2 linked regions of the Longibacter salinarum genome follow. The protein of the gene in region 2 binds, or shares a complex with, the protein of the main gene of each other region. Links are inferred from orthologs where the notes say so. Each region holds a gene or a part of one and is shown on either strand. Other genes may lie near its edges. The genes, in order: xseB and xseA.

What was found.
Region 1: the proteins of xseA (region 2) and xseB are in contact, whole or in part, in a cryo-EM structure (PDB 8TXR), measured with the Escherichia coli proteins. The link is inferred for Longibacter salinarum from one-to-one orthologs.

The regions. Positions count from the first base shown.
Region 1 is NZ_PDEQ01000006.1:14,617-30,131, forward strand. The notes cover bases 12,615-15,515. They hold xseB (exodeoxyribonuclease VII small subunit), read right to left. Parts: upstream 14,232-15,515; coding sequence 13,998-14,231; downstream 12,615-13,997. Other genes in these bases: CRI94_RS11930 (DUF421 domain-containing protein), read right to left, coding at 12,615-12,681; CRI94_RS11935 (hypothetical protein), read left to right, coding at 13,105-13,887; CRI94_RS11945 (SDR family NAD(P)-dependent oxidoreductase), read left to right, coding at 14,460-15,242; CRI94_RS11950 (L-lactate dehydrogenase), read right to left, coding at 15,397-15,515. Outside these bases: CRI94_RS11870 (nuclear transport factor 2 family protein), read left to right, coding at 36-401; CRI94_RS11875 (hypothetical protein), read left to right, coding at 792-1,202; CRI94_RS11880 (class I SAM-dependent methyltransferase), read left to right, coding at 1,832-2,632; CRI94_RS11885 (hypothetical protein), read left to right, coding at 2,771-3,358; CRI94_RS11895 (DUF305 domain-containing protein), read left to right, coding at 3,963-4,454; CRI94_RS18030 (CsbD family protein), read left to right, coding at 5,514-5,720; CRI94_RS18090 (lmo0937 family membrane protein), read left to right, coding at 5,846-5,989; CRI94_RS11905 (AI-2E family transporter), read left to right, coding at 6,263-7,432; CRI94_RS11910 (hypothetical protein), read left to right, coding at 7,555-8,229; CRI94_RS11915 (DUF1206 domain-containing protein), read right to left, coding at 8,400-9,239; CRI94_RS11920 (AI-2E family transporter), read left to right, coding at 9,724-10,752; CRI94_RS11925 (CNNM domain-containing protein), read right to left, coding at 10,900-12,024; more of CRI94_RS11930, read right to left, coding at 12,163-12,614. UniProt on the Escherichia coli protein: Bidirectionally degrades single-stranded DNA into large acid-insoluble oligonucleotides, which are then degraded further into small acid-soluble oligonucleotides.
Region 2 is NZ_PDEQ01000004.1:368,464-384,011, reverse strand. Bases 5,306-8,239 are described here. They hold xseA (exodeoxyribonuclease VII large subunit), read right to left. Parts: upstream 7,472-8,239; coding sequence 6,140-7,471; downstream 5,306-6,139. Other genes in these bases: CRI94_RS09950 (low molecular weight protein-tyrosine-phosphatase), read left to right, coding at 7,955-8,239; CRI94_RS09965 (YjbQ family protein), read right to left, coding at 5,306-5,448. Also shown: CRI94_RS09980 (FtsX-like permease family protein), read right to left, coding at 1-1,636; CRI94_RS09975 (ABC transporter ATP-binding protein), read right to left, coding at 1,688-2,395; CRI94_RS09970 (carotenoid oxygenase family protein), read left to right, coding at 2,881-4,284; more of CRI94_RS09965, read right to left, coding at 4,372-5,305; more of CRI94_RS09950, read left to right, coding at 8,240-8,458; CRI94_RS09945 (DUF3177 family protein), read right to left, coding at 8,468-9,022; CRI94_RS09940 (nucleoside deaminase), read left to right, coding at 9,185-10,156; CRI94_RS09935 (septal ring lytic transglycosylase RlpA family protein), read left to right, coding at 10,322-10,789; CRI94_RS09930 (cupin domain-containing protein), read right to left, coding at 10,805-11,170; CRI94_RS09925 (acetoin utilization protein AcuC), read right to left, coding at 11,282-12,418; CRI94_RS09920 (CBS and ACT domain-containing protein), read right to left, coding at 12,478-13,137; CRI94_RS09915 (S24 family peptidase), read right to left, coding at 13,258-14,004; CRI94_RS09910 (DUF58 domain-containing protein), read left to right, coding at 14,399-15,331; CRI94_RS09905 (M20 metallopeptidase family protein), read left to right, coding at 15,411-15,548. UniProt on the Escherichia coli protein: Bidirectionally degrades single-stranded DNA into large acid-insoluble oligonucleotides, which are then degraded further into small acid-soluble oligonucleotides.

The sequences.
Region 1 (15,515 bases), on a different replicon or contig from region 2:
CTTCCGGTTGCATCACAAAACCATCAGTAGACGGAATGAGTCCAAGAGACGTTGTTCGACAATGGGTCGATGCCTTCAACCAGGCAGACCCAGACGCACTTGCTGCACTTTATGCTGAGGAGGCCGTCAACCATCAGGTTCCGGAGGAGCCGGTCGAAGGGCGGCGCTCGATTTTGGAAATGTTTGAGCGCGAGTTCGAAAATGCGGATATGACGTGCATCGTAGAGAATATTTTCGAGGACGGCGAGTGGGCCATACTGGAATGGCGAGACCCACTCGGCCTGCGCGGCTGTGGCTTCTTCAGAGTCAAAGGTGGAAAGATCGTATTCCAGAGAGGATACTGGGATAAGCTGTCATTCCTGAGGCAGCATGGCTTGCCCATTCCGGATACAATGGAGTGATACCCCGGTTACTGCTGTTCCCGCCGCTTGCAATATGTCATGTGGAGAACGCGCTGGAGGGAACGGTCATGTGCTGTTCCACTCCTGCAATAAGCTGTTCCACTCCTGCAATACACAGCGCAGCCGGGGGCGACGGCCACCCGTCAGAGGTCCGACGTGGACATTCCGGAGGACCTGTGCACTGCCAGATGCTTGCGTGTTGATACGTCCGAAGGGCCGAAGCATGGAGCCTGTATTACGTCAGGTTTCTCCCGAGTGAATCGGCGCATCGGGGTGCCCGTGTTACGATAACCACGTTTGCTCGACGCACAGAACATCTCTCCGGTGAACGTGACCTTCGGTCCAGGCTCTTCGCAGGTTTTCGCTTTTCATCAGATAACGGACCCAAACATGTTCGACCGAGCGGTGCACGGGATTCTGTTTTCCATCCTGATTTTTCTCCCGGGATGCTCCAGTTTTGGTGATCGTCCCGACTTTGGACGTGATATTGAGGTTGCTCCGGTCGCAGTACAAACGTTTGAGGTGAAGGAGCAGTCTGGTTTGTCCATCACCTTCGGGCTAACGGGCGAATGGCGAAATACGTGCGGCGAGTTTTCTCGTGTTGAGGCGAGCCGTGAGAGGATGACGTACTCTGTCACGATGTACGGTCAACAGCCGATCGGAGTCGTTTGCGGAGATGCGTTTACGCCGATATCCGGAGAGTGGAGTACGACGGTGCCAGCGGAGGGAACCTATACGTTTGAGTTCCAACGGAACGATGCTGCACCGATCGACACGACCCTCACGTTCGTGACCGAATAAGCCGATCGGCGCGCCTCCGTAGCCAAATCGTTTGCCGAATTTTGGTGATCCTATAATTCGCTGCTCAGCTATCACCGATCTTGCGTGCGCTACAGACCGCTTGTCCGTTGCATCTCGTGCTTCCGCGATATCATGGTGTTGTTCGCGATGTGTACCGATTCTCGCACCGAAACAAATTAGCGGGTGATGGCAGAATATCGAAAGCGCATCGGGGGCGGGAAACACGATTTCTGGCATTGGTGCCGAAACTGTTCGCGGGATCCGATACGCGGGAACGGTCCCTTCCCTCGTTATGTGACGCGAGAGCATCCTCCCGAAGGCGGCAATCTGTGCGGCGATTGCGAAAAGCTCGTACGAATAGGTCAATGCCGAGACGGTCCTCAGCGTGGTGATGATGCATAATGAGGCGGTTGACAGCGTCAACGATCGGCTGCGTCCTTGGCGTCGCCCGGACGTTCTCGCGGCACGGAATGGCCGCCATACGAGACGCATCGTGTCCGGCAACCTCTGAAATAAGACGGACTCCCCGTATCTGTCGAGCGAGTGCGGTAGATTGATTTATCGCAGGAACCAGGACCTGCTCCCTTGCACGTGCCGGTTGATCAAACGGGGGAGACATCATGGCCGTGATGAATCGATCTGAACTGCAAAAAACAGCTCAAGCATATGAGGATCTCCTCGTGCCGGCGCTGTTTGCTGATTGGGCTGATCATGTTGCAGAAAGCGCCGCCGTCCAACGGGGTGATCGCGTGCTCGATGTAGCCTGCGGGACGGGTGTTCTGAGTCGTGCCGTCGTTGCGTACGCTGGTGAAACAGGGTCGGTAACCGGCGTGGACCCGAACCCGGGAATGCTCAGCATTGCGCGCACTCTCGAACCGGAGGTCAACTGGACCGAAGGCACCGCCGAATCGCTGCCCTTCGATTCGAACCTGTTCGACGTAGTGCTAAGCCAGTTTGGCCTGATGCTATTCGAGTCTCCCGTGGCGGGGCTCAAAGAAATGTATCGTGTGCTCAAACCGGAGGGCAGTCTACGCGTTGTCGTGTTCAACTCCCTTCAGCATCTTCCGGCGTACGACGCGATCGTGGATATCTATGAGCGTACAGTCGGTCCGTCCGTTGCCGAAGCACTCCGTGTTCCGTTCTCGATGGGAGATCCAGATGATCTCGTCACCCTCTTCGAGCAGGCCGGTATCCATGGCGCGGTCGTATCTACCGGGACGGTCGTAGCTCGCTTTCGGAATATGCGTCAAATGGTGCTTTCCGATGTCAAAGGATGGTTCCCGTTCGCGAACATTCACCTCGACGATCAAACCATCAACAGCATCGTTGAGCGGGCCGAACATGAACTCGATCGATTTATTCAGCCGGAGGGTGGCGTGCGTTTCGATGTATCTGCGCACATGGTTCGTGCTGCGAAGGAGGTGACGTGATAGGCAAGGTCCTTGGAAATCTGGCCCGGCTTACATCACACGAAAAAATTCTCTTCGTCCGCTGCAGGTATTGCGAAGCTTTATATTTTAAAGTAATCTGAGTCTGTGGTGACACCAGGGTTCAAGACAACAGCGAATATGCATACGCGGGAGACAGCAGGTGCAAACCAGGACAGCAATCATGCGCGGTCATGGCAGCAATGGCGACGAGTTGCCTGGACGGTAGCCGGTCTGGCTCTACTCGCCCCGCTGCTGGCCATGCAATTTACCGAGGAGGTCGCCTGGGGCGTGGGTGACTTCGTTCTGTTCGGGGGGATGTTGTTGCTTGCCGGCGCCGCAGTCGAGACGGTCATCCGCACGAATCCCTCATCCATCTATCGTTACGCCATGGGAGGGGGACTCGGCGGCGCGTTTCTGCTGATTTGGGTGAACGGAGCCGTCGGGTTGATCGGCGCGGCGGGCAATCCCGCGAACCTGATGTATGCAGGTGTCCTTGCCGTCGGCGTGATTGGTGCTCTCGTTGGTCGCTTTCGAGCGCGCGCAATGAGCCGTGTTCTGCTTGCCATGGCCGTCATCCAAACGGTCATCATGGGAACCGCCATCGTGATGGAGTGGGGGCAGCCGAGCAGCGGTCCGGTGGAACTTGTTGTCGCGAATGGCGCGTTCGCCGGGATATGGCTTGTGTCGGCCTGGCTATTTCGAAAAGCCGAACGAGACGGGACGTAGAGAAGAGCGCGTCGCGCCGTGCGATCGTTCTCGGGCGAAGGGTCGCGTCATCGTCTGAGGAGAGAACGGTGACACAATGGATGATCTGCGTCTTCTTGCGACGGACTCGGCCACGGACCAGACCACGGAGCAACTTGTGGTTTATGCAGGCAAGGCCTGTAGCCGCTTTGCCCGTGTTGTGGGTACCCGTTCAGAAGAAGACGTGACACGGTCGCTTGCCCCGGCTCTTCGCGATGCGGTAGTCAACGCGGTGCTGCCCTCTGTGTGAGAGCCCATCCATCATGGCGGCCAGTCCTTGCTCGATCTTCGACTCATGGGGGCTACCGCGCCCGATCTGCACGGCACGATGTGAACCCTGGTCTTCGCTCGGGCAAAGGTTCGGTGTTGTTCCTGGTGACTCTTCGACCCTCGCATCGGAGACGGGGAATGCGCTCCGATTGCATGGTACCGGCCCGTCTCAATGGTCGCTACGTTACGAAGCACATCGTCTTCCAGTCGATTCCGCGCGCACGACCTTCTCATCGATCGAGGTGACGTAATTGTGGAAACGAAAAGCAAGACACGCAAAAACACAGATCGGAGCGGCTACGGGCGGTTCTTCGCTATGATCGTCACGGCGATGGTAGCCATGTTCGCACTGATGTACGCGCACTCCTATCAGATTATCGGGCACGCCTGGTTCAGCGAAACCCGCCTGTTCATGACCTTGCTCATGGGCGGCTCCATGATGGTGATCATGCTGTCGTTCATGCTCGGGATGTACGCGAGCCGACGAACCAATCTTGGGATTTTTGTCGGTGGCGTGCTGCTGATGGTGCTTGCCGTCTGGCTCGTACGGAGTCAGATCACCGTGAGCGACGTCGACTACATGGAAGGAATGATTCCACACCACTCGATCGCCATTCTGACCAGCGAGCGTGCGCAGATCGACGATCCTCGCGTTCGCAAGCTCGCCGACGAGATCATACAAGCTCAGCGGAAGGAGATCAGCGAAATGGAATGGCTCATCGATGACATCCGGACCAATGGGATTGCGAGTACCGAGGCCGCGGCAGAAGCGCGTGCGGTGCCAACGTTTGGCGAAGCGAGCGACTAGCCAATTGGGATGACGCGGTGGGTGGACACTTGATACGTCACGTCTACTATGTCCGTGTCTTCACCTTCCGATGCATGGTTCCGGTATTGCATTCAGCAAGAGTTCAGTGCACGCTCACTCGGGTCTGATCTTGTATGGATGTCTCGCGACGAACACACTCTTATGTGGAAGCTGTACGGATAGCGCGGTTGGTTACATGGGGGAGGCCGGCGTACCGAGACCGCTCGTCACAGGCACTCTTTCGCATTTACAAGAGACCGATCGTCGTGACGAGCGCACCGTTGTAGTAAGGCGTGTAGCAATCAGTTCGAACAGATACCACGCCGAATAGCGTTTCGGCTGAATCGGTGGCCATAAGTAAGATGTGGTGTAGGTGAGATATTTGTGTATGGATGATAGGCGTCGAAAATATATAGATCCAGTCGATCGTGTCGTTAAAAGAGCTTCGGATATGGATCGGAAGTGATGAATATCCTGTTTTATAACAATATAAAAACCCTCGCTTAATTGATTAAATAACTTTTGATTAACATGATCTCTTTTGGGTGTATGTCTGTTTCGTTCAGCTAGCTGCAGAAATTAAAATTACAAGAAGCCGTCAATTGCGCGCTCTGGATCATGTCGTGTGCGCTGTATACGGGTCGAGTAATTTTGAGTGGATGCCGTCCGCCTACTTCAATTCGGCTCCCCGTCGACAAATGTCAGAGTCTGATGCTTGAGATGGATTTCGATTTTATGCATATCTACTGAGTTTAATACAGTACAACGTTACCTAAATCAGTCATTTGCGTTCACGCTAATGTAACAGCAGTTGTTGTGATATGAGAAACCATCTTTCGGTTTGGTCTGTGCATGTCGCGACTTGAGTACGCAACGTGTGAGTCCTCGAGAGTCAGAGGCTCACACCAGGTTGACCACATGATGTATTCGCGAGCGTTCTGCGATCTGTCGGACGACGCACAATCGATCCATTACGGGTGGATTGTCAATTTCCCGAACCGGATTGTCAATCTAAATGCTCGCGTCGATTTTACACTCAACACGCAAGAGGGAAATTTTATGGCCGGACCGAAAGAGCAGCAAGCGAAAGGAAACTGGAAGCAGCTCAAAGGCAAGATCAAAGAGGCATGGGGCGTCCTCACGGATGACGATCTGGACCGGTATGAGGGGAAACGTGACCAGTTAGAGGGTCACATCCAGGAAAAAACTGGGGAGTCGCGGGAGAAAATTCGGAAGAAGCTCGACCGGATGTCCACGCGACGCTAGCTACAGCAGGAGATGGCTGACACGGGATTCAGCCCTTCGCGTCTTGGTGGTCGAGAATGTGCCGCCGAGGCGCGACAGGGTGCTCCCGACCTTGCATTAGAGAAATCATATCGAGGACATAAACTATGATCTGGACGATCATTCTGATTCTCGTCATCCTGTGGTTATTGGGATTCTTTGGGGGCATAGGGGGCAACCTGGTCCATATTTTACTGGTCATCGCCCTGATCGTACTCATCGTTAATCTGGTTCGAGGCCGCGGGGTCTAGAGAAACCAAATCAGTGTAATCCATAGTGCGGATAGCGCCGGTTCGGCGAAGGCGTACGTTTCGTGGCCGTTGTGTGCATAGGCATATGCATAGCCTCGTTAATCGGGGAGGCAACGACCACGAACGACGTCCCGGACCGGCTAGCCGTATGTTTGTTGCCGAAGGATGCTCTGCTGGACGTACACCCGGCAGAGCATGATGGAACAGAGGTAGGGATTTGAACCATCCGGATGGTGTACAACACCGAGTAGTCAACTTGATCGGCCTTTTTGCATGACTGACCCCGAACAACCCACTGCTGAAGACGACATCACATCTCAACCGGAACCGTCTTCAGACTCGCAGGACTCACCATCATGGATGCAGCCCGATATCACGGAGCTCGGTCGGAAGCTGAAGAATTCGCTCGGCGTCGTTCAGGGAGCCGTCGTGGGGCTTTTCATCCTTGCTGCCGTTTTCGCGCTCGATGCGGCGGCGGCCTTTGTGATTCCGATCCTGGTGGCGCATCTCCTCGACCGTCTCTTATCCCCGCTTGTGCGTGGAATGGGAAAGGTGGGCATTCCCAAGCCTATGGGAGCTGCAATCGTACTGTTCGGCTTTGCCGGCATCATCGGCGGTGGGGTGTATTACCTCTCCGGGCCAGCGATGGAGTGGGTCGAGTCCGCCCCGCGCAACCTGCAGATTGCTGAGTACAAGTTGCGCGGCATGACGGACGCTCTGGAGAAGATGCAGGAGGCAGCGCAGAAAGTGGATGAAGCGACCGACATGGAGGGGGGAGAGTCCGGGCAGACCGTACGTGTTCAAGAGCAGTCGACCAGCGAACTGCTGATGAGTCAGGCTCAGACCTTTATCTCGGGGCTCCTCATTACGTTATTCCTGCTCTTCTTCCTTCTGGCAAGTGGCGACCTGTTCCTGCGAAAGCTCGTGTCGGTGCTCCCCCGGTTTCGGCATCGACGCAACGCCGTCCGAATTGTCCGCCGCACGGAGGAAAACCTGACGCACTACCTGACCACCCTCATGCTCATCAATACGGGGCTTGGTGCGGCACTCGCAGCCGCCATGTATTTGTTGGGTATGCCCAATCCGTTGCTCTGGGGGGTGCTCGGTGGGCTGTTGAACTTCATCCCGTATATCGGACCGCTCGTCAACATCGTGATCGTAACCATCGTCGCGCTCGTGAGCTTCGAGTCCGTCACGTATGCCCTATTGCCCGGGGTCGTTTACCTGATTATCAACGGGATCGAGGGAAGTGTTGTCACACCGGCGCTGATGGGTTGGCGATTACGCCTGAACCCAATCGTCATCTTCATCGGGCTGACATTCTGGACGTGGATATGGGGGATTACCGGTGGCCTATTGGCCGTTCCTTTGCTGGCAACCATCAAGATTATTTGTGACAGCATCACCGTACTCCGGCCCGTGGCCGTGCTTATGGGGCGATAGTGCCGGGGGGGCACTCGACCGAAGCACGCAACTGTACGGCGTCCACGTGCCCTGCCGGCATCGTTGTTCTGATCCGCCATCACTCTTCATCACCAAGAGCAAGGTATCTTATGTATCTCCACATGCTCAGAACGCTGTACGATCAGTCCGCTCGTGGACTGCCTCTCCTCGGTCGGCCGGCAGACGAGGCCCGGTATCTCCGGCCCATCATGAATCACGACGAGGCAGCCCGACACATCATTCGGCGCGCCGTGACGGTGAGTGGAACGACCGGGTTCGTCATGGGACTGCCCGGCTATCTCACCATGCCCATCACGGTCCCGTCAAATGTCGGAGGCGTGCTGCTCATTCAGCTGCACATGTGCGCAACTCTGGCGGCGCTCCAAGACCATGATCCGCATACGGACACCGTGCGCGAAGCGTCCATTCGGTGCGTCCTCGCTACGCGCGATGACATTGAGGTCGACCGCGCAGATCGAGGACCGGGGTCATCCACCACGTCAAGAACGGAGCACGACCCCGATACGGGCGATGAAGAGGTTATTGGGCTCATTGACCGGTTTACGACAAAGCTGGGTGAGCGTGGCATCCGGTTTCTCGGTGAGCAGGCGTTCCGACTGGGGAGCTATGCTGCCCGGCGGGCGAACCACGCGTCGCGCAGTCTACCCTTACTTGGCGGAGCCATTGGCGCCATCAGCGATGGCATGGAGACCCGGGCTGTGGGGGATCGAGCCCAACGCACATTTAGCGAGCTCCCGTCCCTCTCCGGTGGAGACCCGCGTGGGCCCGCAGCGTGATCTCCAGGGTTGAATAGGGAACGGGAGACATCAGAGCATGATGCTGCGTCTGATCAATAGAGATAGTTTGACCATAACGAGAGGCGGAGATACATGCGTGATCTCCGCCTCCGGCTATTTTAGGTGTCTGTGCCCTTCGATCGAACGTGTGGATCGCCCTGGTTGAGATGTTAGCCTGCCGGCTCGGCGAACCGGCGATATCGGACGTAAGAGAAGCAGTAGATAGCGTAGGCAATCAGGCCAAGAGCTACAAAGCCCAGCAGCCACGGACCATAGGGTTGCCGGGCGACGACCTCCAATGCCCCGCCGAGGCCTTTGGTCTCGCTTGGATCGGCCTGTAGCGCGGCTTGAACGAGAAAGATGCCGATGATCACGAAGACGATGCCTCGCGCCGTCAGACCCCACTGACCGATGCGTTTCGCCCACATCCGCGTATCCGCGTCCATGTCGCCGACGCTGTAGTTCTTCATAAAAGTGGCGTTGGCCGCACGGTAGAAGTGATACAGCCCGACGCCGACGACGATACAACCGATGATGCCGATGATCCATAGACCGTACGGCTGACTCATCAGTTCGGCGGTCACAGCCTTCTTGGAGGAGCCGCCCCCTCCGCCGGAGCCAATCAGGAGCTGTGCCGCGTAAAGCCCGAGTGCCAGGTTCGCAAACCCACTGACCGCAAAGCCCGACCGCTTGATGACGCCTTCAGTATCTGTGCCCTCATGCTTTGGATCCATCGTCGCAAGGATGAGGCGCCAGGTGGCATAGCAGGCCAGCCCAAGGGCGACAAGCGCGAGTCCGACCTGGCCGAGCGGCGCCGACCCGATTTCCCGAATTGCTTCGCGTGTACCGGTTGCCGATCCGCCTGCGCCGAATGCAAGCTGTGCCGTCAGCGTGCCAATCACAGCATAGACCACCCCCTTTGCCATATACCCTGCCCGGCCAAGGGTGTCCGTCCACCCGCTAGATGTCTGCGTACCCGCTGTTTGGTACTGTTTTTTCCTGACGCTCATTTTTGGGTCCCCCTGTGCTGGTCGTGTAGCCGCGTGAGACTCATACAGGCGACCCCTTCAGATGTGTGGCGCAAACCCCGGTAGTCGTGGGGGACACACTTGCTTATTACATGTACAACGGCCCTTCACCGAACACGCGACGTACGTTTGTTCGTGCTTCCAGTGTCGGAGTAAACCGTATTTTTCGGGAGCCGTCGTTACGCGAGTAGTGACGTGTCCGGGCTCTAGTTACCGGACCGTTTTGATTTCAAACCGGAATGTATCCGTATGTCATCGACAAACGGATCTCGTACGTCCCGTGCATTTGGAGCAGCCGCGCCGGGAAGGCTGAAATGACCTACGCTCTAATGAACGGGTCCGGTAGGTAGGTTTCCGGGTTTCGTATCGTCCGACACAACTTGCGCAAAATCAGGGCGGCGTCGGTTCGGCACGCCCTGCGGTGTCATGCTCCTTGCCACCCGACTGCAAATAGAAGTCAGATCGAATGGATACGCACCTGCACCCTTACACGCGCCGGGTACTGATCGCCGCGGCTATCCTTCTGGCCCTCGTCATTTCCGTCCTTCTGCTGCGGCAGATCGCGTCGGTGCTTTTGCTCTTTTTCGCTGGCATCCTGGCGGGTGTATTTCTCGACGGTCTCACAAGCAAGCTGCACGACTATTCTGGGATTCCGCGGGCGTGGTGCCTTGGGATTGTGGTTACGCTTCTCCTGGGCTTCTTCGTCGCCTCTGTGTGGTACGCCGGGCCGCGAATTGACGGACAGATTGATCAACTCGGAGAGCGGATTCCAGCGGCGCTCGATCGCCTTCGCTCGAGTATCGAGCAGTACGAATGGAGCCGACGATTGCTGTCGGGTTCGCCGAATTCCGGACAAGCGATGTCGTTCGTCGCCGGAGGCGTCAGCAGCATTGTCGGCGGGCTCACAAGCGTTATGGTCGCCTTGATTATTGGATTGTACTCGGCCGTCAATCCAGATGTGTATATCAAGGGCGGCATCCGCCTTCTTCCGAAGGCGCGTCGCGAGCGTGGACGAGCGGTTGTTCATTCTCTCGGCCAGGCGCTACGGTGGTGGCTCGTCGGACGGATTGCCTCGATGGGCGTTGTCGGTGTCCTTACCGCCATCGGCCTGTGGATCGCGGGGATTCCTCTGGCGATTGTACTGGGACTGATCGCCGCGCTGCTCTCGTTTGTCCCTTACATCGGGCCCATCTTGTCAGTCATCCCAGCGGGGCTCGTTGCGTTTGCGGAAAGCCCGACCAAAGTGGTTTATGTCGTCATCCTCTTCGCGGCGGTCCAGTTTCTTGAGAGCTACGTCATCACCCCGCTGATTCAGGAACGAGCGGTTTCCCTGCCGCCTGCCGTCCTGATCGGCTTCCAGGTGCTCATGGGAATTGTGGCGGGAGCGCTGGGAGTGTTTATGGCCACGCCCCTGGCTGTCGCCGTGATCGTGCTCGTGCAGATGCTGTACATCGAAGATGTGCTCGGCGAACCGGTACGCACACTGGGCGAATAACAGGGCCCGAGCAACGTGCGATTCTTGATAAATAGCCCTCTAGGCATTCGCCGACCGTCGAGCCAACGGTTCTGAAATGGCCCTTGCAGGTATGGAACGTGCCTTCTGGTCGAATCATCTGCCGACCCGAGATTCAGATCGCGATGATTATTCGGGGTGGGTCTGCATCCATTGATCGACTTGGGCTTCATCGTCGAGCGGATCTTTCACTTCTCCGGCAATCGACTCGAAGGCATCGGTAATCGTGATGAGACCGACGATTTTGTCATCGTCTTCCACGAGAGCCAACTCCTGATTCCGCTCCTGCAGATAGTCAATTAACCGGCTGATGCTAGCAGTCGCCGGCACGATGACTGCTTCAGCCGCAAGGTCTTCGAGGCTCACGTCGCCATCGCGCAATGCATTCCAGTCGCGAAGGAGCGATGCGGCGTAGATCGTGCCAATGACGTTGTCGAACGAGCCGTCAATCATCGGATAGCGGCTGTGGACGTTATCGGCTGCAATCGTCAGGTTCTCATCGAGGGTTTTATCCGTCGACAGAGAAACAACATCCTCGCGTGGGATCATGATTTCGCTGATGGGGCGCTCCCCGATCGTCAGCGTATTCATGATCTCCTGCCGCCGGTCCACCGGAATATCCTGAGAGCGCATGAGTGCAGCCATCTTTCGCTTTAATTCCGTCCGGCTCCCAACCTGAGTAGAATCCCCGTCCACGCCCTCTACCTCCTGCTCCGCTTCCGTCCAAGATCGACTGATTTCGACGCCGAAGAGACCCAGCGTCTTTTTCGCAAGCCCATCGCCGAAGAGAATGAACGGGTACGTAATTGTCGTCCACCAGTAGTGGAGCCAGGATGTGTATTTCGCGATCAGCTTCGGCTTTTCGACACCAAGATACGTCGGGGCCTGCTCGCCCCAGATTTTATGGATCAGATTGATGATGACGACGGCGACGACGACGGAAACGATCGATGTGGTCTCGCTTCCCAGATTGAAGACCGCCACGATGGGTTCGAGAATGGCGGTAACCGCTGGTTCGGCCACAATGCCGAGGAGGATGCTCGTTGTCGTAATCCCGAGCTGGCAGCCGGTGAGGTAGATCTCAAGTTGCTGTGTCATCGACCACGCGCGCTCAAGGCCCGCGTGTCCGGTGAATTCGTCCTGATCAAATTGGGGAACGCGCGTTAATGCAAACTCCGTAGCGACGAAGAACGCATTTGCGAGCGTCAGCAACACGCCGGCAATGAGGCGAATAGTGAGCTCGGCAGCAGGCATGAAGAGGGTGGTCTGTAAAACAAAAGGCGAAAGGGGCACGAGAACGGTGCCCGAAGAGGTGCTCCGACGACGCTGTGCATCTAACACGTACGACTCAACGCGTGGAGCTGCGCCGAAATATCGAGGCGTTGGTTCAGCTTACCCGAGAGGCGTCGAATCTAGATACGCATCCTTGTCACGAATGCCGTGGAGAATATCGGAGTCGATCGGAGGGGCCTCGGGATCGGCGTGAAGGACGGACACGTCCCCGGTCGACTCCACGACGACGGCGCGCACCTGATCCATACGGGTTACGTTCGCCTCGCGAAGTTTTGCGTACAGGTCGTCCTTTGTCATCTGGACGCTCTTCATGTTCTCTGTTAGAATGTCCGGGCCAATCATGACGAGCACAGGGGCGTTGTCGACGGCCTCGACGACGAGGGAGGAACGAATGCGCAATTGCGACACGCCATACTGAATAAGAAAGAGTGCCGCGAGTGCGACGACAGCCTGTGCGAGAGGCGGCTCTTTCGCGAGAACGGTGCTGGCGAGAAGCGAGCCGAACGCGACCGTGACCGCGAAGTCGAAGCTCGACATTTTCGAAAAGCTCCGCAGGCCGGCCAGCCGGGTGAAGGCAATCAACACGACGTAAATCCCGACGGCCTTGATCAGGACCATGAGGGAAGCACTAAGATTCGTCGTAAGCCACGACCAATCCATAATAGATTTCGGATCCGGATGCCAGGATTCCAGCAGGCGAGCGAGGCGGTGGACAAAACAGGCGTTTCGGGCAAACACCTCTAACCAACATGGTGGCTACTTCACGCATCCAATGGCAAACAGAGCAGGGGCCCGTTACGAAAACACTCCAGATATGACAAACTCCTGCACAGAGCCAGCATATCGTGTGGCGAGCCGGTGGTACGGAGTCGTTCGGCCGAGTTGACATTCCAACGCTTCGGGCGAGGACGTTCTCCGGCGTGTAACGATCGTTTGGTGGCGGCGGCGTAGGAAAGGAATCCGCCCACGAAAAGGGACCCCCTTCCGTCATACGCTCGTGTGACCTACCGAATCGACTCCACGTCATGACGGCACCCTGTGATGCGCGAACAAACGAAAATAGACTGCCGAGTCTTAGAGAAATGGAGCCCTCGTATTCTGGCGAAGGCCGTCGTTGGTATCGCAGTCCTTGGCACGCTGCTACTCGTCTTCGGTTGCGGGAGCGACGCTCCATCGCCGGAGTCTGATGCTCCGGTAGATTCCGTGACCCAGGCCGAGAGGCCGAAACCCGGTACCGATCAGGCAAGCGGAGACACGTCTGCTACAGTTTCTGATCCGTATACCGTTCGCGACACGCTTTCGTATGAGACGATGCTCGCTCGCGAAAAGGCGGCGGTTTTGTACCGGGGCGATGAAGTTGTCGACACCATCGATGCGGCGTTTGGAGTCCAGTCGATCGGAACTGATTCCGTCATCTACCTTCCGGTGAAGAAGGGGGCACGCGGGCCACAAGACACGTGGCGCGGTCGACAGATCTATGTGCTTCGCACTGGAGGGGGAGCGACGACGCCCATCGAGCAGTCCGTTCCATGCTTCGATGCCAACTTTTCCTCGCCGGCGGTTCTGGATAGGGCGTTCTACTACTGGGGACTTTGCACGGCGCGGGGGAAGACCGAGGTGTATGCGATGCGCTACCGGTTCGATGCATCTGCGCCCGTCGACTCCACGCATCTACAGACCGGTCTAACGGCCACGGATAATCGCTTCCTCCTCAAGCCACCGTCCATGGAGGACAACTTGCTTCGTTTTCAGGGGGACGGACGGGTGTGGATGCTGGAGGCCCGAGAGATGAGAGTTAAGTCGTCGTCCTCCTTACAAAAATAAGGTGCCGGAACGCCCCGTTCGTGGCGTGAAATAACGCGTGGCCGATGATATGCAGGTCGCTTCCGTCGAGCGCTGGCTATCCGAGCGATTAAGGCCCGTTGGGCGGAGAATCATGGGTCGAGATCCAATTCCGCGATGCGCTGCTCTGCCTTGTCCAGGCGCTCAAGACAGGATTTTGCGAGAGCGACCCCCTCTTCGTATGCAGCGAGCGATTCATCGAGGGCGGGCGGATCATCTTCCAGCGTCTCGACGATGGACTCAAGACGTTCGAGCGCAGCTTCGAAAGAGAGTTCGTCGACATCGTCGACGTTGGGGGCGCTAGCCGCCGATGGGGACTCGGACATGTCGGTGACAGGGAAGATAGTTGAAACGTGAGGTTGTTAGATTGCACGTTAGCGCTCAGTTTGTCAACCTTTCGCCAGCAAACGTCATCGTGCGTGCCATCAACGCGTCAAAGTTTGCACGAAAAGGACGCTGTATGATGGAAAAAGTCGAGCGTAACCAATCCTTTGAACCGTGTTGTAGGTTATTGTACGCCTCTGTCGATTTCTCGAATGTAAGCTAGCGAACATATGGATCTCGGATTGACCGACAACGTCGCCATCGTAACCGGTGCCAGCCGTGGCATTGGCAAAGGTATCGCTCACGCCCTCGCCCGGGAAGGCTGCTCGATTGCTATTTGCGCACGAGGGGCGGACGACTTAAATGCTGCAGCGGACGACATTCGGGACCAAACCGGGGCCGATGTCCTGGCCATTCCGATGGACGTCACCGATCCCGATGAAGCCGATCGGCTCGTCGAGGAAACGGCCGACCGCTTCGGCGCCATTCACCATTACGTCGGCAACGTCGGCGGAAACCGGCGCGGGACGTTCGCTGAGCTGTCTGACGAGGACTGGAAGGATCTCATCGACCTCAACTTGATGTCGCACGTCCGTGTCGCCCGGGCGGCGGTCCCGCACATGCGTGAGGCAGAAGAGGCCGGGTCGATCACGTTCATTTCGTCTATCTTCGGTCGCGAGCTTGGTGGCGCCGGACTCTCGCTCTACAACACGACGAAATCTGCGCTGATCAGTCTCGGCAAGGTCATGGCGCAGGAACTGACGCCCGATGGCATCCGCGTCAATACGGTCGCTCCAGGGTCAATCCGCTTCGAGGGCGGGAGTTGGGATCGCCGCGTGAAGGAGCAGCCGGAGAAGATGAAAGAGTTTATCGCAGAGAACCTGCCGATTGGGCGGTTTGGGCGCGTCGAGGAGGTGGCCGATACGGTTGCGTTCCTCGCCTCTGAGCGGGCAAGCCTGATCACGGGAGCCTGCATCAACGTGGACGGTGGACAGTCGCACTCGCTGATCTAGTCTAGACGCCACGTGCGCCGATTGCCGTTAGCTGTACGAGACGACATGCTTCCAACGTAAAACGCGCTCCCTGTCGCCACGTGGCGGGGAGCGCGTTTCGTATTGGCGAGTGTGGATCGATCGGCAGTGTGTGCACGACTCGATCACAATCCGTTCAAATCTCCAGACCCTCGCGACTTTCTCGGAGCGCATCCGCAGAGGCTCGGAGAGCGGCTTCTTCCTTCGAGGTGAGCTGCGGACTCACGTGTTCAGCGACACCTTCGATGCCCACGA
Region 2 (15,548 bases):
GAAGCGACGCGTCCGAGCGCCGGAAGACGAGGCTCGGCGGTTGCACGTACACGTCGGCCTGAAGCGACTGTGTGAGCCACGTCACGACCGTTCCGCGAAAGCTGTCGATCATGACGCCGACGCCGACAGTAGAGGCGATGGCGATGGTAAGCGCTGCGATGGCGACGCCCGTGCGGCTGAGCGTGGTTGCAACGCCACGTGAAGCCATCCGGCCGATGACTCCAGCGAATCGTCCGAGGATGGGGCGGGCGATTCTCGAGGCGGCGAGGACGAACATCGGCGTGATCAGAGCCGCTGCGACGAGCACCAGGAGGAGCGAGATGTAGCCGACGATGATACTCCGTGTCGGGATCAGCAAAAGAGCACCGCTGACAGCACCCAGCGCCGCTCCCGCAAGGGCGAGGCGGGGGGCGAGATCCTGAATGCCGCTCTCCTGCGTCGACCGTCGGAGGACCGTGCTGACCGGTGCATTCGTTGCCTCTCGGGCCGGGGCGAGAGCGGCTACTACCGTCGTTCCGATGCCGAGAACGGCGCCCTTCACGAGCGTGAACGGGGCGATCGTGAGCTCCCGGACATTGACGACGAAGTACAGATCGTTGATGGCGCGCGTGATGAGCTGCACGAGCCCGAATGCCATCGCGATGCCCATCAGCAGCCCGATGATGGTGCCCGCCAGTCCAAGCAGAAAGGCCTCCCCGATGACGACGCCGAAGATTTGTCTCCGGGTCACGCCCAGTGCGCGGAGTCGCCCGATCAGCCCACGGCGCTGCACGACCGAGAAGGTCATCGTGTTGTAGATGAGAAAGGCACCGACGACGAGTGCAAGTAGGCTGAGGGCCGTCAGGTTGAGCTCGAACGCTCGCGTCATCTGCTCCACGGTCTGCGTGCGTGACTCGGAACGCCGTACTTGTGCTCCGCCGGGGAGGGCGCTGCGGATCCGGTCCAGTTCTTCCGATCCCGCTCGCGTATCCGGTACGATCAGGTCGATGCGGCTGATCTGTGCGTCGAGCTCGAATAGGTTCTGAGCCGTCGAGATGTCCGTGATCAAAAGGTTCGCCGTGGCCCGGCGTGTCCGCTCGTCTTCCGGCTGGACCAGGCCAGCGAGCACGAGTCGATGGACGACCCCTTCAATTTCGAGCCGGAGCGTGTCGCCGGCGGCCAGGCCCATTGAGCGCGCCGTCGGGGCGGAGAGAAGCGCGGTCTCGGCACCGATAAAATCGCTGAGGGCAAGAGCCCGCGTGCCCGTTGCAACAAAGGGGCGGAACGGGGCTTCGGCGAACGGGTCGATTCCCAGTACCTGCATGGTACGCGACTCGGCATCGACGGTGGCCGATGCCGTATCTGCCGCGAGTTTCGCATAGCCCTCCACGACCGGAGCAGATTTTTCGACACCCGCATCGACGCGCAGTGATCGATACACGGAGTCGTCAAGTGCTCCCGCAGCGCCCACGACCTGATGGGTTGCCTTGCCCGTGACGGTTTCCGCCGATAGCTCGAAGGCGCGCGCGGCGCTCGTGTTGGCGAGGTCGATAGCGACGACGACGGCCACACCGAGCGCGACGCCCAGCACGGAGAGGCCCATCAACAGCGGGTGGCGCAGCAGGTACCGGAGACTCGATTTCGGAAGAAGACGCACGGGGGAATCGAAGGGCGAAGTGCAAAGGTCGAAGTGCGAAGGGCTGGGTTGTCAGTCTTCCACGAAGTCCGGAACGCCATCTTGAAGCTGCCCGCCGTGAAGTGTGAGGCAGCGGTCTGCCTCAGCGATGAGCGTGCGATCGTGCGTCGCGATCAGGATGGTTTTCCCGTAGTCGCGCACGAGCTCCGTCAGCACGTCCATGACCTGTTCCCCGGTTTCGTAGTCAAGGTTGCCTGTCGGTTCGTCGGCAAGGATGAGGAGCGGATCGGCAGCCAGCGCGCGAGCGAGGGCAACGCGTTGCTGTTCGCCTCCTGACAGCAGATCCGGGAAACTGTCCGCCCGGTCGGCAAGTCCGACGCGATCTAGCACATCCATGGCGCGCTCCTTGTCATCACCTCGGCCGGCAAGTTCGAGCGGCAACGTGATGTTTTCCGCAACGGTAAGTGTCGAGATGAGGTTGAACGACTGGAAGATGAACCCGATATGCTCTCGCCGAAACAGCGTTCGCTCCGTCTCCGATAGGGTGGTGAGGTCGGTATCGCCGATCACGACGCGACCGCTCGTGGGAAGGTCGATGCCGCTGATCAGGTTCAGGAGCGTGCTTTTACCGGCTCCGCTCCGACCCATAAGCACGACAAATTCGCCAGACTGGATTTCCGCATGCAGGTCGCGCAGGACCGTTCGCTCATGCTCGCCTTCCTGGAAGGACTTTGTGATGCCGTCGAGCAAGACAAGACCTCCGTCTGTAGACGTAGACATGGAGGAAGCGGGAGAGGGAGAAAGATCCATAACCTGTTTGGCGGATGCAGCGTGAAAAAGTGGGCGTAGCCATTCATGTCTATCACTAAATCCTCTCGCAATGACGCAATAGACATGGTGCGAAAGATTAACCAAGCCTGGTGTTGCTAGCACCGACCGTCGGGAGGTCTGTACCTTTGGATGGCCGAAGGCTGTCCGGCAAACAGGTTCTCATCGTATAGATTCACTGTGCAGCGAGGCGGCAGCGCGCCTGAACTTCAGACTCCGTACGTGGGTTTGATCTTTCCAGCCACGGGTCGATTGGACCGTGGTCGACCGGGCTTGTTCGTTGCATGGACTGGCGATCGGCGCCTTCCAGATGGAAGTCCCCACATCGTAACCACCGTCAATGTTGTGCGGAGGCGGGGACGAACCGGCGGGTCGGCGTTTGATTCGATGCGAGGCGGGCGGCCATTCTCTGAACTCTATTCATTCTACTCTCGAGCATGATGGCCTTCTCCAGCGGATTTCAGAGCCTGCGCAACGAAATAGCCGTCGAGGAACTGTCGATTGAAGGGCACCTGCCGGATTGGATTGAAGGCACCCTGATACGTAATGGGCCCGCGCAGTTCGAGGTGGGGGAGGATACGTACAACCACTGGTTCGATGGTCTGGCAATGCTACATGCGTTTCAGATCGAAGATGGTAAGGTTGGATACCGGAACCGTTTTTTGGAATCAAACGCTCGGCGTGAGGCGCTGAAGAAAGGTCGGATCTCTCGAGCGGAGTTTGGCACGGATCCGTGTCGTTCGATTTTCGGCCGTGTGATGTCGCTTTTTCGGCCTCGGCTTACAGACAATGCCTCCATCAATGTGGCAAAGGTGGCGGGCCAGTGGGTGGCGATGACGGAAACGCCCCTACCCGTCGCATTTGAGCCGAAGACCCTCGAGACGGTCGGCGTGGTCGAATTTGCGGATGATGTCGACGCCCAGGTCACGACAGCCCACCCGCACGTTCACCCGGACACGGGGCGAACGACCACGTACATGGCCACGTTTGGGCGGCAGTGTCAATACCATATTGTCACGGTCGATCCGGGGAGCCGGCGGCGCGAGGTTCGCGCGACGCTATTCGTGGATCGGCCGAGCTACATGCATAGCTTCGCCGTTACGGAGAGGTACGCCGTGCTCTCCGAGTGGCCGCTCCGCGTGAACCCGCTGGATCTTTTGCTCGAGGGAAAGCCGTTCATCGAGAACTACAACTGGGTCCCGGAGGAAGGAACCCGGTTTCGGGTCGTCCGACTATCGGATGGGGAGGAAGTGACGCGGATTTCAGCCCCAGCTGCGTTTGCCTTTCATCACGTGAACGCGTTTGAGCAGGGCGACTCGGTAATCTGCGATGTTGTGACCTACGACGACGCGAGTATTATCGACGCGTTGTATCTCGACCGTCTACAGTCGGACCAACCGACGCCGGCTGTCGGACGCCTTCAACGCTATCGTCTACCGCTTGCGGGCACGACGAAGTCCGTGAGTCCGACACCGATTTCTGATACGCTGCTGGAATTGCCGCGCGTGCATGATCGAGCAGTAGAGGGCCGAACGTACCGCTACGTCTACGGGGTAGGCGCCTATGACATCGGCAACTTCACCGATCAGCTGGTGAAGATCGATGTGGAAACGGGAGCGGCCGAGACGTGGCGTGCCCCGGACACGTATCCGGGAGAGCCGGTCTTCGTGCCCGCTCCAAACGGGCGAGCGGAAGATTACGGCGTCGTGCTTTCCGTTGTTTTCCAGCCGGAGGAGAATCGGTCCTTCCTTCTGGTCCTGGATGCTCACACGTTTACCGAAGTTGCCCGCGTACCCGTGCCTCACGCGATCCCGTTCGGTTTCCACGGCCAGTTTATCTGAGGCAAATAGATCAGGGTTCGAGCGTCCCGATGGATCGGGGCCCGAACCCTGTACTGGCTGGCATAAAATGTATTTCGTGCGTGTGCGCTACTCGAAGCGCGTCAGCTTGACGTTCAGGCGGCGGGCCTCCGGCTGAGATTTGCGCCACTGCACGAGGATCGGGCTCTGGTATCGACCCTGGACGATTGTACCCTCACCGTTGCGCTCATCTTCCGTCACGAGCAGACTGACGGAGCGCTTCATGCGAAGGAATCGTTCGGCTGGAACGGCAAAGCATTTGTCGATCACGCGTTCGACGAGCGACTCGGAAAGGCCGAGCGTGTCGAGTACGCGGTTGACGAGGCGGACAAGGTCGTACTTGGCGTAATTTTTTACCTTGTCGGGGACGGCGGCCGGGTCGCGCAGCATGTTGCGCCCTTTGCGGGCCATGAAGCGGAGCGGGTCGCGGAGCACCTCGGCCAGATCGTGCTTCATGAGCAGCGTCTCGTACTCATTGACCGTGAGTCCCGCGTGCGTCTCGTCCGTGGCGAGATCGATGTGAACACGGCCACGCTTGATACCGTGCTCGGCAAGCAGCTCGTGAAGCTGGTCGAACACGCCGAGTCGCGGATCGCGGAGACTGATCGAGTCGATCGGGTGACTGGACACCGGCACCACGATTTCCGACTCCGTGACGAGGCGCTCGTCGTTGTACCCCAGAACGGTCGTTGTGCGCTCGCGGCGGTCGTGGTTATCCTTGTTGATCCCATCCAGATCAATGAAGAAGACCGGTCGGGCAGGGTCACTCGGATACGTGACACAGTTCTCGAGCCCCGAGCTGATAAACGTGAGGTGCGAATCCGCATTGCGAGGCTCGGACTGGCGCTGAGCCGGGCTCAACTCGCGCCGGAGATGCATCTGGTCGTGACGGTATTCGGCGCCAAATGGAAAGAGCTCCTGAAACGGCTCCAGAAACTGATGAACCGAGTCATCGCACCGACCGAGACGATTGCAGATGGTTTCCTCGAGGAAGCCCGCGGTCGTGTGGTGCGAGCAGTATAAGGCCCGCTGGTGCTCCGCGAGGAAATCGCTGGAGATTTCCCGGACGCGTTGATTCACATCGATCACATCGACGCGACGCTCCGGGCGGAGTTGAATCGTAAGTTCAGTGGGGGTGGATGCCATGGCATCACGATTCTGACGACAAGAGTCCGGCCTCGACCGTCCGCGCGCTGAAGCGCAATATCGCGGTCACGAGACAGGGAAAGAAGGATGTAGCCCCCTCAGGGGACATCGCCGTCCTTCCCGGGTCGCAGTGCAGAATGCGGGCACAACGAGACGGTCGGCGAGGAGACGGACGGATGGCACACGCGGTAAGGGGAACCCAGCGTGAAGCGTGGATGTGAACCGGCTTCCTCCAAGTGCGAGGAGGCGCGGACCACCCATGCGAACGCGGGTTTGTGTGGTCCATCAAAATCCGTCCGATGTACAGGTCATTGGCGGGGCAGTTCCATAACCGCCGTGCGTCGCAAGATGAGTGCGCGCGGTAAAAGATGCGATACCGCAATGTAATTTATGCGTACAGGTTGTTGCGATATTCAGAGACGTAGCAACGCGGTAAAAGAGGGCGCACGTCAAATAGCCGTTCCCGGCCAATGTACCGACCGTTTCTCACCGAGCCTCTTCGCGGCGAGATGCATCAAGGTTGTAAGCCAACCGGTAGGACAGTGAAAGTATATAACGCTCTCCGAGTCGAATTATTTTCGGGAAAAGTTGAAAGTTGGCCTTCGCTACCTCGGCATGTCGCGCGAAGGTGGCGCGTACCTCGTGTCGCATGAGTGTCTGCAGGGACATGGTACGCTGGATGTACCAGACCTTATTCGTCGCCCTCATCGACGATATCGGCAGACCGATGTCCGTCGTCGAGTCGAATCTGGACGCGATCTCCTGTTGTGAGGTTGGCCACCGATCGGACGATCTGTCCGTCGCGCTCGATCATGGCATAGCCCCGGCGAAGAGGTGCCTTCGGGTGGGCGGCGCGGATCCGGTCCTGCAGGCGCTCTACCACGTGGCGCCGGCGCTCAATCATCCGCGACGCGCTCCGGTGCAACTGCTCCACGATGCCATCGACCCGTTGCTGCATGTCGCGGAGACGTCGGACGGGTTCGTGGAACGTGCGCGAGTCAATGAGGTGGCGCACGCGTCGGCGCGTTCCGTCGATTGGACGCATCGCGGCGTCGCGAAGGCGGTCGGTGAGCCCGCGGATCTGAAGTTCAAGATCCCGTCGATCCGGGACAGCGATTTCAGCAGCCATAGACGGCGTTGCAGCACGCTCGTCCGCCACGAAGTCTGCGATCGACACATCGGTCTCGTGCCCGACGGCACTGATAATCGGTATGTCACTATCAGCGATCGTTCGAGCGACGACTTCCTCGTTGAAGGCCCACAGGTCTTCGGCCGAGCCGCCTCCACGTCCGACGATCAGGACCTCAGGACGCTGGTCGTGATCGAGCGGGACCGCGTTGAATCGGGCAATCGCGTTTGCAATGGCCTGTGGCGCATCGATGCCCTGTACGGGGACCGGGCAGAGGATCACGTCGGCGGCCGCGAACCGGCGCTCGAGGACAGAGAGAATGTCCTGCAGGGCCGCTCCTTCGCCCGAGGTGACGACGCCGATGCGGCGGGGAAACGTCGGTAGAGGCTTCTTGCGGTCGCGGTCGAAGAGGCCCTCCGCTTTGAGTTTGGCCTTTAGACGCTCAAACGCTTCTTGCTGCGCTCCCTTGCCGGCCCTCCGCATCGAGTTGACCAGGATCTGGAGGTCGCCGCGCCGCTCGTAAACGGATGCTTTTCCGGTAATGCGTACCAACAGGCCGTCCTCGGGCTCGAAGTAGATGTGTTGCGTCAGGTAGCGCCACATCACGCACCGGATCTGTGCGTCGTCGTCCTTGAGCGTAAAGTAGCAGTGGCCCGACGCGGCACGTTTGAAATTGGACAGCTCGCCTTCCACACGCACGTCGCCATAGTGCTTTTCGACAAGGGCACCGAGCCCCTCTGTCAGTTCGGTGACCGAAAGCACGCCGTCGTTGTCTACCGTGGATTCGTTTTCGGACGCGGGCGTCTCGGCAGCGGATGACTCTGCCGTGTCGTCGGATGATGCAGGATCGGACGAAGGATCCAGGCCGGCAGAAGAAAAGAGGTCGGCAGCCACGAGGAGAGAGCGGTCAGGAGAATAAAGGCAGGAAAGGTCCGGTAATCGGCATGGAAGGACGTAGAACAAAACGAACCCTGTTTCGAGAATTCAGCACGATCGGCAGGGTTTCTGATTCCGTTTTACGTCCCCGTCACCGGCACGAAGCACCTACGTTTGAGTCAATCTGAAACTGTGCGCGACGTAGGTCTCGAACCGTCGTCCGTGGAATGTTGGTGTTGGCGTGACGTTTCGGAGACGGAGTCGAATGAAGGCGTTCGCAACGGACCAACAAATGCTAAACGATACGGGTTTTCGGTTTTCGGGCGTTCCTCCTGCTCTACAGTCACTGCCTTTCATTGGATCTCACGCGGACCTTGGGCTGCGACCGGGCACACGGTCTTTCCTTTCGCGTTTGGCATGTCCGTGGTTGTGTCGGTTCTCTTCGGCTCAACGACGAAACGGAGCCCCCACGTCCCATCTCATTCACAGCGCTGCATACGCATGTCCGATCTCATTCGCATCCAGTTCGTTTGTCTCGGCAACATCTGCCGAAGCCCACTCGCCGAGGTGGTTTTTCGTGACAAGGTGGAAGAGAAGGGCCTTAAAGAAAAGTTCGACATCGAGTCTTCCGGCACCGGCGACTGGCATGTCGGCGAGGGTGCAGACTCGCGCATGCGACAAACGGCAGACGAATTCGGTCACTCCCTCGAAGACCATCGTGCCCAGCAGTTTCAGGCTGCTGACCTGGAGGCCTACGATCACGTCTTCGTGATGGATAAGAGCAACCTGAACGACGTGCTCTATTTCGACGAAGAGGATCGCCACAGCGGCAAAGTGCGGCTCTTCCGCGAGTTCGATCCGAATCCGGGGGATTACCAGGTGCCCGATCCGTATTACGGTGGAGACGAGGGCTTCAAAAACGTCTACGACATCGTCAGTCGAACGTCCGAAGTGATCCTCGAGCGTCTCATTGCCGAATACGATCTGAACGGGGAGGCCAACTAAAAGCTCAATCTATCGGCGCAGGCGGTAAGCGCTGGCGATGAGGTAGGCAGCATAAACGCCCAGTGCAACGCGTCCATAGCGTCCAAGCCAGATCGGTTCGATATTTGGATGAAGCCAGCTCGCGAAGGTCTTTGGTGGCACGTACCATGCACGGCACATTTCTGAGGCGTCTGATCCAAACGCGCACAGGAGAAGAGGCAACATGTAGATCAAGCCGGCGATGCTGTAGCCCATAGCGATTCGTTGCCAGTCTCGGTACGCTTCCTCTATGCGCGTTTCCGGCAGGAGTGTTCGGCCGCGGAGGATCGTGAGCGCGTCCCCGCGCCAGAGTGCGAGAGGAATGATGGCGCGTGCGAGCCAGCCCGTGACAAAGCCCAACTGAACTTCTCCAATCCAGAGGTAGACCGTAATACCCAGCAGGGCCGATGCCCGCCAATAAACGAGCATGCGGTCGCGCACAGATGGTGTCCTCCAACTCGCGCCCAGGAGGCCGAGAGGAATCAGCACCAGCAATATCACCGCGATAACGAAGTCGGCGTGGATCAGCGTCCGGTAAAGGCTCACGCGAAGTCGACGTAAGAGAGGATAGCGGGTGGGGCGGCACGTCCGCTTTCGTACACGACCGGGTTGGCGTCCGGTGCCGTAGTTTTTGCGTACCGGAGTCGTCCCTGATCGGTCCGCTCCCTTTTGTGATCATTCTTCTACACGAAGATAACCTGTTAACTTATGTCCGTAGACGTTCTTCTCATCGATGCCTTCGGACCTCTCCTACATCGTGCAACGGGTCGTGCTGGCGTCGGGGCGTCTGCACTGATGCGTCGCGCCGTGGATGCCGAGGTTCGGGTTATCGTTACGGACCTGCGCGGTGCAGGCGATGTGGAGGATGCGATCGTTAAGGCTGGGATTGAGGTGCCGACTGGCGTGGACATCGTGCCTTCTTCAGCCGGCGAATCTCCCCAGGAGCGGATTCAGGCGGTCGCGGATCGGGCCGGGGCACATCCCGCGCAGTCGGCAACGGTCGTGTCGACACCGTGGGCGGCTTTCGCGTCCGTCGAGGCCGGGGCAACGGTCCTTGCTGTAGCCAAAGAAAGTGCCGCCGAGTCGTTGCAACAGAGTGGAGCGCGCGGGCGATACGACACCGCACGAGTTCTCGCGGACGATCTTGAGGAGGCGCTGGCCCGATGCGGCCCCCAAACGTTCGCGTTTACCCCCGATCGTTTGAATGCGCTCATGGACGACGCCCTCAAAGAAGCATCGAAGGGGCTGGAGACGAACGAAATCCCGATCGGTAGCACCGTTGTGTCCGGTGATGGCGATGTCCTCGGGCAGGGATACAACGTGGCGAGAAGCACGGGCCGGCCGACGGCACATGCGGAGATGGAGGCGATCGCCGACGCGTTTCCCAGGCATGACCTCAAGTCACAAGACGGACTCGTGCTCGTCACAACGATGGAGCCGTGCGCCATGTGCTTCGGTGCTGCGCTTGAACTCGGAGTCGATGCGATTGTGTACGCGGTTGAGGCCCCGGAAAATGGTGCCGTGGGCCGGTGCACGCCGAATCGAGGACCGGACAGCGTGCATCCTCGTGTCGTTGGGGGCGTAGGGCGGAGCAAAAGCATCGATTTGCTCCGCGACTGGGAGAGTGATCACGAAAACGGAGGCTTCGTGTCCCGACTTTTGGAATCGATTGATGCATAGTGTATCCTGGATCGAATCAGGCAGCCATCAGAATATCCAGCGGCCTGCCGGGTAGACGCGTCGTCTGGAGAACCTCGGCCTCGCGAGATTGGTTGGACGGCCGTCATTTTCTGATTTGCACTCCCTAATGATTCGGGAAGCCCCCTTCATCTTTTCTGTACCGCGATGCACCGACGCGCCCCCCTTTTTACTGTGATCATTTGCCTCGGGCTCATGGTCGCCTGTGCCACGGGGACGACCTCCCCGACCGCAGACGCACCACGCGGCATGACGGACCGTGGTGAGGCCAGCTACTACGCCGATAAGTTCGTCGGTCGCCAAACGGCTAGCGGCGAAGTGTACACGCACCGGAAGCTCACGGCTGCTCATCGCACGCTTCCCTTCGGAACGCGCGTCCGCGTGACACGGCTCGACAATGGAAAGCAGGTTACCGTGCGGATCAACGATCGTGGACCCTTTAAGCGCGGCCGCATCATCGACCTCTCGAAGTCGGCCGCGCGTCAGATCGATCTTGTGACGGCCGGCGTCACCGACGTAGAGATTGAGGTTCTCAATGGGGGGGATGCCTCATCGCGCCCGAGGTCCGACGCCCCCGAGCGCGATCGCGGTGGAGACACGAGCACGTCCTGGTAGCGGGCGTCACAGAAATCAGTCGTCGTCCCGGTTCACGGTATCCGGACTGAATGCGGGCAGACAGATCGCGACGTACTCTGCGCCTCCCTCGTCCGGCGTGCTGTAGCGTATCCACTCGCCCGCCCGCGTTAGAACGGCCTGTCCGGCTGTGACATCGAGCACACCGTCTTCGTGCTCGACTCGAACTCGCCCAGAGAGCACGAGCGTCACCTCGTCGAACTCCGGGCGTTGTCCGGGTTCTTCCCACCCACCCGGCGATGTCATACGAGCGACGCTCACAGATTCATGTCCCGTGTTGATGCGACCGACGTATTCCTCGATGCGCTTGGGTTTCGTTCCTGCGGACTCGACGACGGAGGGGGAACCGATCAGTTCAGGCATGGGGGCTAGGTATAGACGTGTGAAAGTGTCGACGTGTGAAGGTTTGCGCGTACCGTGGCAGCGATTCGACGGTCAACGAGCCAGCGTCCCGGCGTGTAAACGAGAACGGTGTCAGTACCACAGGGGCGCGAGTAGTTCCAGGACGCGCTTGCTAACGCGCTGATTCTGCTGGTAAATGGTTTCCTTCCGTGGAATGTCGAAGGTCTTGTCGGGAGCGTCGTGGAGCGTGGGCGTCAGATCTTCTCCGAGGCGCTCTTTCCAGTTTGCAAGCCAGGCGTCCGGGAGCGCGTCCGGAATCGGATGACCGGTCGCTTTTAGCGCGAGGAGCGTCCAGATTCGAACGGTCGCGTCCATCTGGTACCCGCCGCCCAGTGTAAGGAGGAGCCGACCGTTGCAGTGATCGTCGGCCAGGTCGAAGATGTGATCGAACAGTGTCTCGTAGACGTGGGTGTCGAGGAGGAGATCGGCCAGCGGGTCAGAGAAGTGAGCGTCTGCTCCGCACTGCACGACCATCACCTCCGGCATGAAATTCTCGATGGCGTATGGGACCACGCGCTCAAAAACATCGAGGTAGCTATCCGCCTCCGTGAACGGTTCGAGCGGGACATTCAGCGACGTCCCTTCGCCGGCACCTTTTCCGATTTCGTGGACTGTGCCGGTGCCGGGAAAGAGGTACCGGCCCGATTCATGCAGGCTGATCGTGAGCACATTCGGGTCATCGTAGTGCAGCGCCTGGACTCCGTCGCCGTGGTGCACGTCGATGTCGAGGTATGCCACGCGCCGGCCGGCATCGCGAAGGTGCTGGATGGCGACGGAGAGGTCGTTATAAACGCAAAAGCCGCTGGCAAGCTTTTCCTGCGCATGGTGCAGTCCGCCACCGAGTTGGAGCACGCGTGTTGCCTCGCCCTGCTCGATCCGTTCTGCGCCGTGAAGCGTGCCGCCGACGAGGCTCCGCGCGGCCTCATCCATTCCGTCGAAGATCGGGACATCCGCCGTGCCGAGACCGTAGCGCGACATGGCGGCACCGGGTGTACCTCCGCTGGCCGCTTCGACCTGGCGCACGAACTTCTCTGCGTGAACCGTTAGAATGTCGTCCGTTGATGCCAGCGGTGGTTCGACCATGTCCAGGTCGACATCGAGGTGCTCAAGCAGATCCATCAACATTTCGAGCCGGACCGGGCTGAAGGGGTGCTCCGGACCAAAGTCGTAGTCGCGGTAGCGTGGAGAAGAGAGGACCGTGGTAGACACAGGGGCGAAGGTGTAGGGCCGGGCAGACGATCGAGGGCGAGAATACCGATAGGCCAGCGTCAGGCGGGTTTGGTGATGGGCCAAATGACGTCGAAGCCTTCCTCGCGCAACTCCTCTGCGAGCGCGCGGACGTTCAGTGTGTCGACGCGAAGGATGACGCGGAGGCGCGGCTCTGATCCCTCGGTTTCGGCTTCCGGACCGGAAAATTCATCTTCGTAGTACGTCAGGACCGACCGGATGTCCAGGCCAGCCTCGGCCACCCGCGTCGTGAGCTTCGCCAGCTGTCCCGCTTCATCCACAAGCGAAACAGCAAGCCGACTGCCCGGCTTTTTCAGACCGGTCAGGTCGATGATCGCATCCAGTAGATTCGTCACCGTCACGATGCCTACGAGGTCGTCGCCATCGACGACGGGCAGAGATCCGATGCGACGGGCCCGGAGGAGGCGAGCGGCTTCTTCGACGGGGTCGAGCGGGCCTATGGTGATCACCGATTTCGTCATCACGCGGTCGACTCCCGTCTGGGATTCTACCGGCGATGGATGCAGGCGACTGGTCGAATATCGAAGATCCCGATCCGTCACAACGCCGGTAAGACGCCCGTCATCGACGACGGGAAGGTGACGGATCCGCCGGTCATGCATGATGCGATAGGCCTCGGCGATAGAGGTGTCCGAGCTGACGGTGATGACAGGATGCTGCATCACGTCTTGGACGAGCATGGGCGATTCGGTTGAGGTGATGGGAATGATCGATTTCGCCGTAAGGGGGCTGGCAGGCACGAGAAGATACGATGCCTGCTGCCGCGGATTCAAGGACGAGCACCAGTTCTGCGCCGCCTTTCAGGTTCGTCGGTAAGATCCCCATACGCGGCCCAGGATTTCGATGTCCGCATTAGAGGCGCGGAGTGTATAATTTTTGTGGCTGCTGTTTGGGAAGAGAACATCGACATATTCATCCTCTCGTGGCTGCAGACGGGCGAACTGAACCGAGGATTCGATGCGAAGCAGGTAAACCCCGGGACTGGCGGGCATGGTCGTGTCTTCGACATGCTCCACGATCACCCTGTCCCCCGCCCGAAGTTCTGGTTCCAAGGCATCCGTCTCAGCGATCGTGACAAAATAGTGGCGGTCTCCCCACCGATGCTCCTCGTCCAGTTCTGCATTATCGATTGAGTAGCGCGAGGTGACCTGCGGTCGGGTCCGGTAGTTTGGAAGTGCTGATTGCTCCTCAACGGGCTCCGTGGAGAAGCGGATTACTGGAAGAAGACGGCTTCCGAGAAGGTCGGGTGCGTATTCGAACGCCTGCAGGCCGAGTTTGTCGAAGAGATACGTCCACGTCCACATGATGAGTTCGGAATCGATCTTCCGAACGCTGTAACTCAGAAACCGGCTCAGTTTGCGCCGAAGGTTGGCTTGCTTACTTTCCGCCGACAGGTCACCAACCTCGGCGAGTGCCGTTGTCATCTTCGACACGTTCCCGTCGAACTGCTCTGCGACGACGCGTCGGAGAAAGGCCCGGAATTCCTCCTGCGAATCCTCCGGTGTCGGACCGAGCAGACGATCGATTTGGGTAGAAGCGTCGAACATGGTGGGGACATTGGGTCAGATGAGCGTGAGTTGGGGATAAAGTATCATGTCGGATCAGAGGGGGCAGGGGATCATGATCGCGGTGAGGCTAGACCGTGCGCCATGAATTCGATCGTTCTCTCTGATACGATTCCGAGCAATGGAGTTACTCCATATGCAGATCAGTATATTGGTCGTGCGTATCACACAGTCGTAAGAAGATCCTTGAGAAATGGATATATTCAATTCGAATCTGTGAAAGATACAAGTTTAGGACGAGTTGTTGATGTCAGTTTGTCAAACGCCGTGGGACGACAGGTCATCACGGGGATGAGGGCGTGAAGGGAACGCTGTTCGAGAGGAGGCGTGCATCAATTCCCTTTTTCTGAGCCCGCTTTCGCGCTGCCCGATCCTCATGGCCGACGCCCCTGACGCCCTTCGATATCTCGACCCCGCGGCCGTTGCTCAACTCGGCAACATGGAATTGCGGGCACGTCTGATCGTCGAGGGGTTTATTACCGGTCTCCATCGCAGCCCGTACCACGGGTTTTCGGTCGAGTTTGCCGAGCATAGGCCGTACAACCCCGGAGACGAACTTCGCCACGTCGACTGGAAGGTGTACGCGAAGACCGATCGGTACTACATCAAGCGGTACGAGGAGGAAACGAACCTGCGTCACTACGTCGTCCTTGACACCTCTCCATCGATGCATTACCAGGGAGAAGGCGCGGTCAGCAAGCTGGTCTATGGTGCCTATCTTTCGGCCGCGTTGCACAACCTGATGCTCAAGCAGCGCGATGCCACCGGACTTATTGCCTTCGACGAGTCCGTACATACGATGCGGCGACCGAAGGCCACGCCGGGGTATTTGCGTCCACTTCTCATCGAGTTGGATCGCATCGCGTCGTCGGAGGCCAGCGGCACCCGAACGAGTGCGGCTTCCGCCCTGGACGAAGTTGCGGAGCGCATCAGCCGGCGGTCGCTTGTCGTAGTCATTACCGACCTGTTCGAGAATGTCGCGAAGCATGACGATCTGCTCCGGGCGCTTCGTCATCTCCGCCATCGGCAGCATGAGGTGATCGTCTTTCACGTTTTGGAGGGGGATACGGAGCGCCGCTTCCGCTTTCCCGATCGCCCGATGCTATTTCGCGATATGGAGACAGGCGAAGAGGTGACACTTCAGCCTGCACAGCTCCGCGACCACTACGAAGAAGCCGTCACGCATTTCTCCGAGACGTTTCGCCGCCGCTGTCTTGAGCACGACATCGATTTCGTCGAACTGGACACGAACCAGCCGTACGACACGGCGCTCAAGGCGTATCTCGACAAACGGACGCGTCTCGTTTAGAGGCACGTCGTGGGCGGGGCGACAGACGGACTCGGCGGGAACCCGAAGGGTAGTTTCTGGGAATCAGATCGAACGCACCATGAAGCAGCGCATTCATTCGCTGGCTGATGAGGTTTTTCCCGACGTTGTCGCGTGGAGACGTCAGATTCACCAGAACCCGGAGCTCGCACGGGAAGAGCACCAGACTGCGTCCCTGGTCGCCGATACGCTCCGGCGG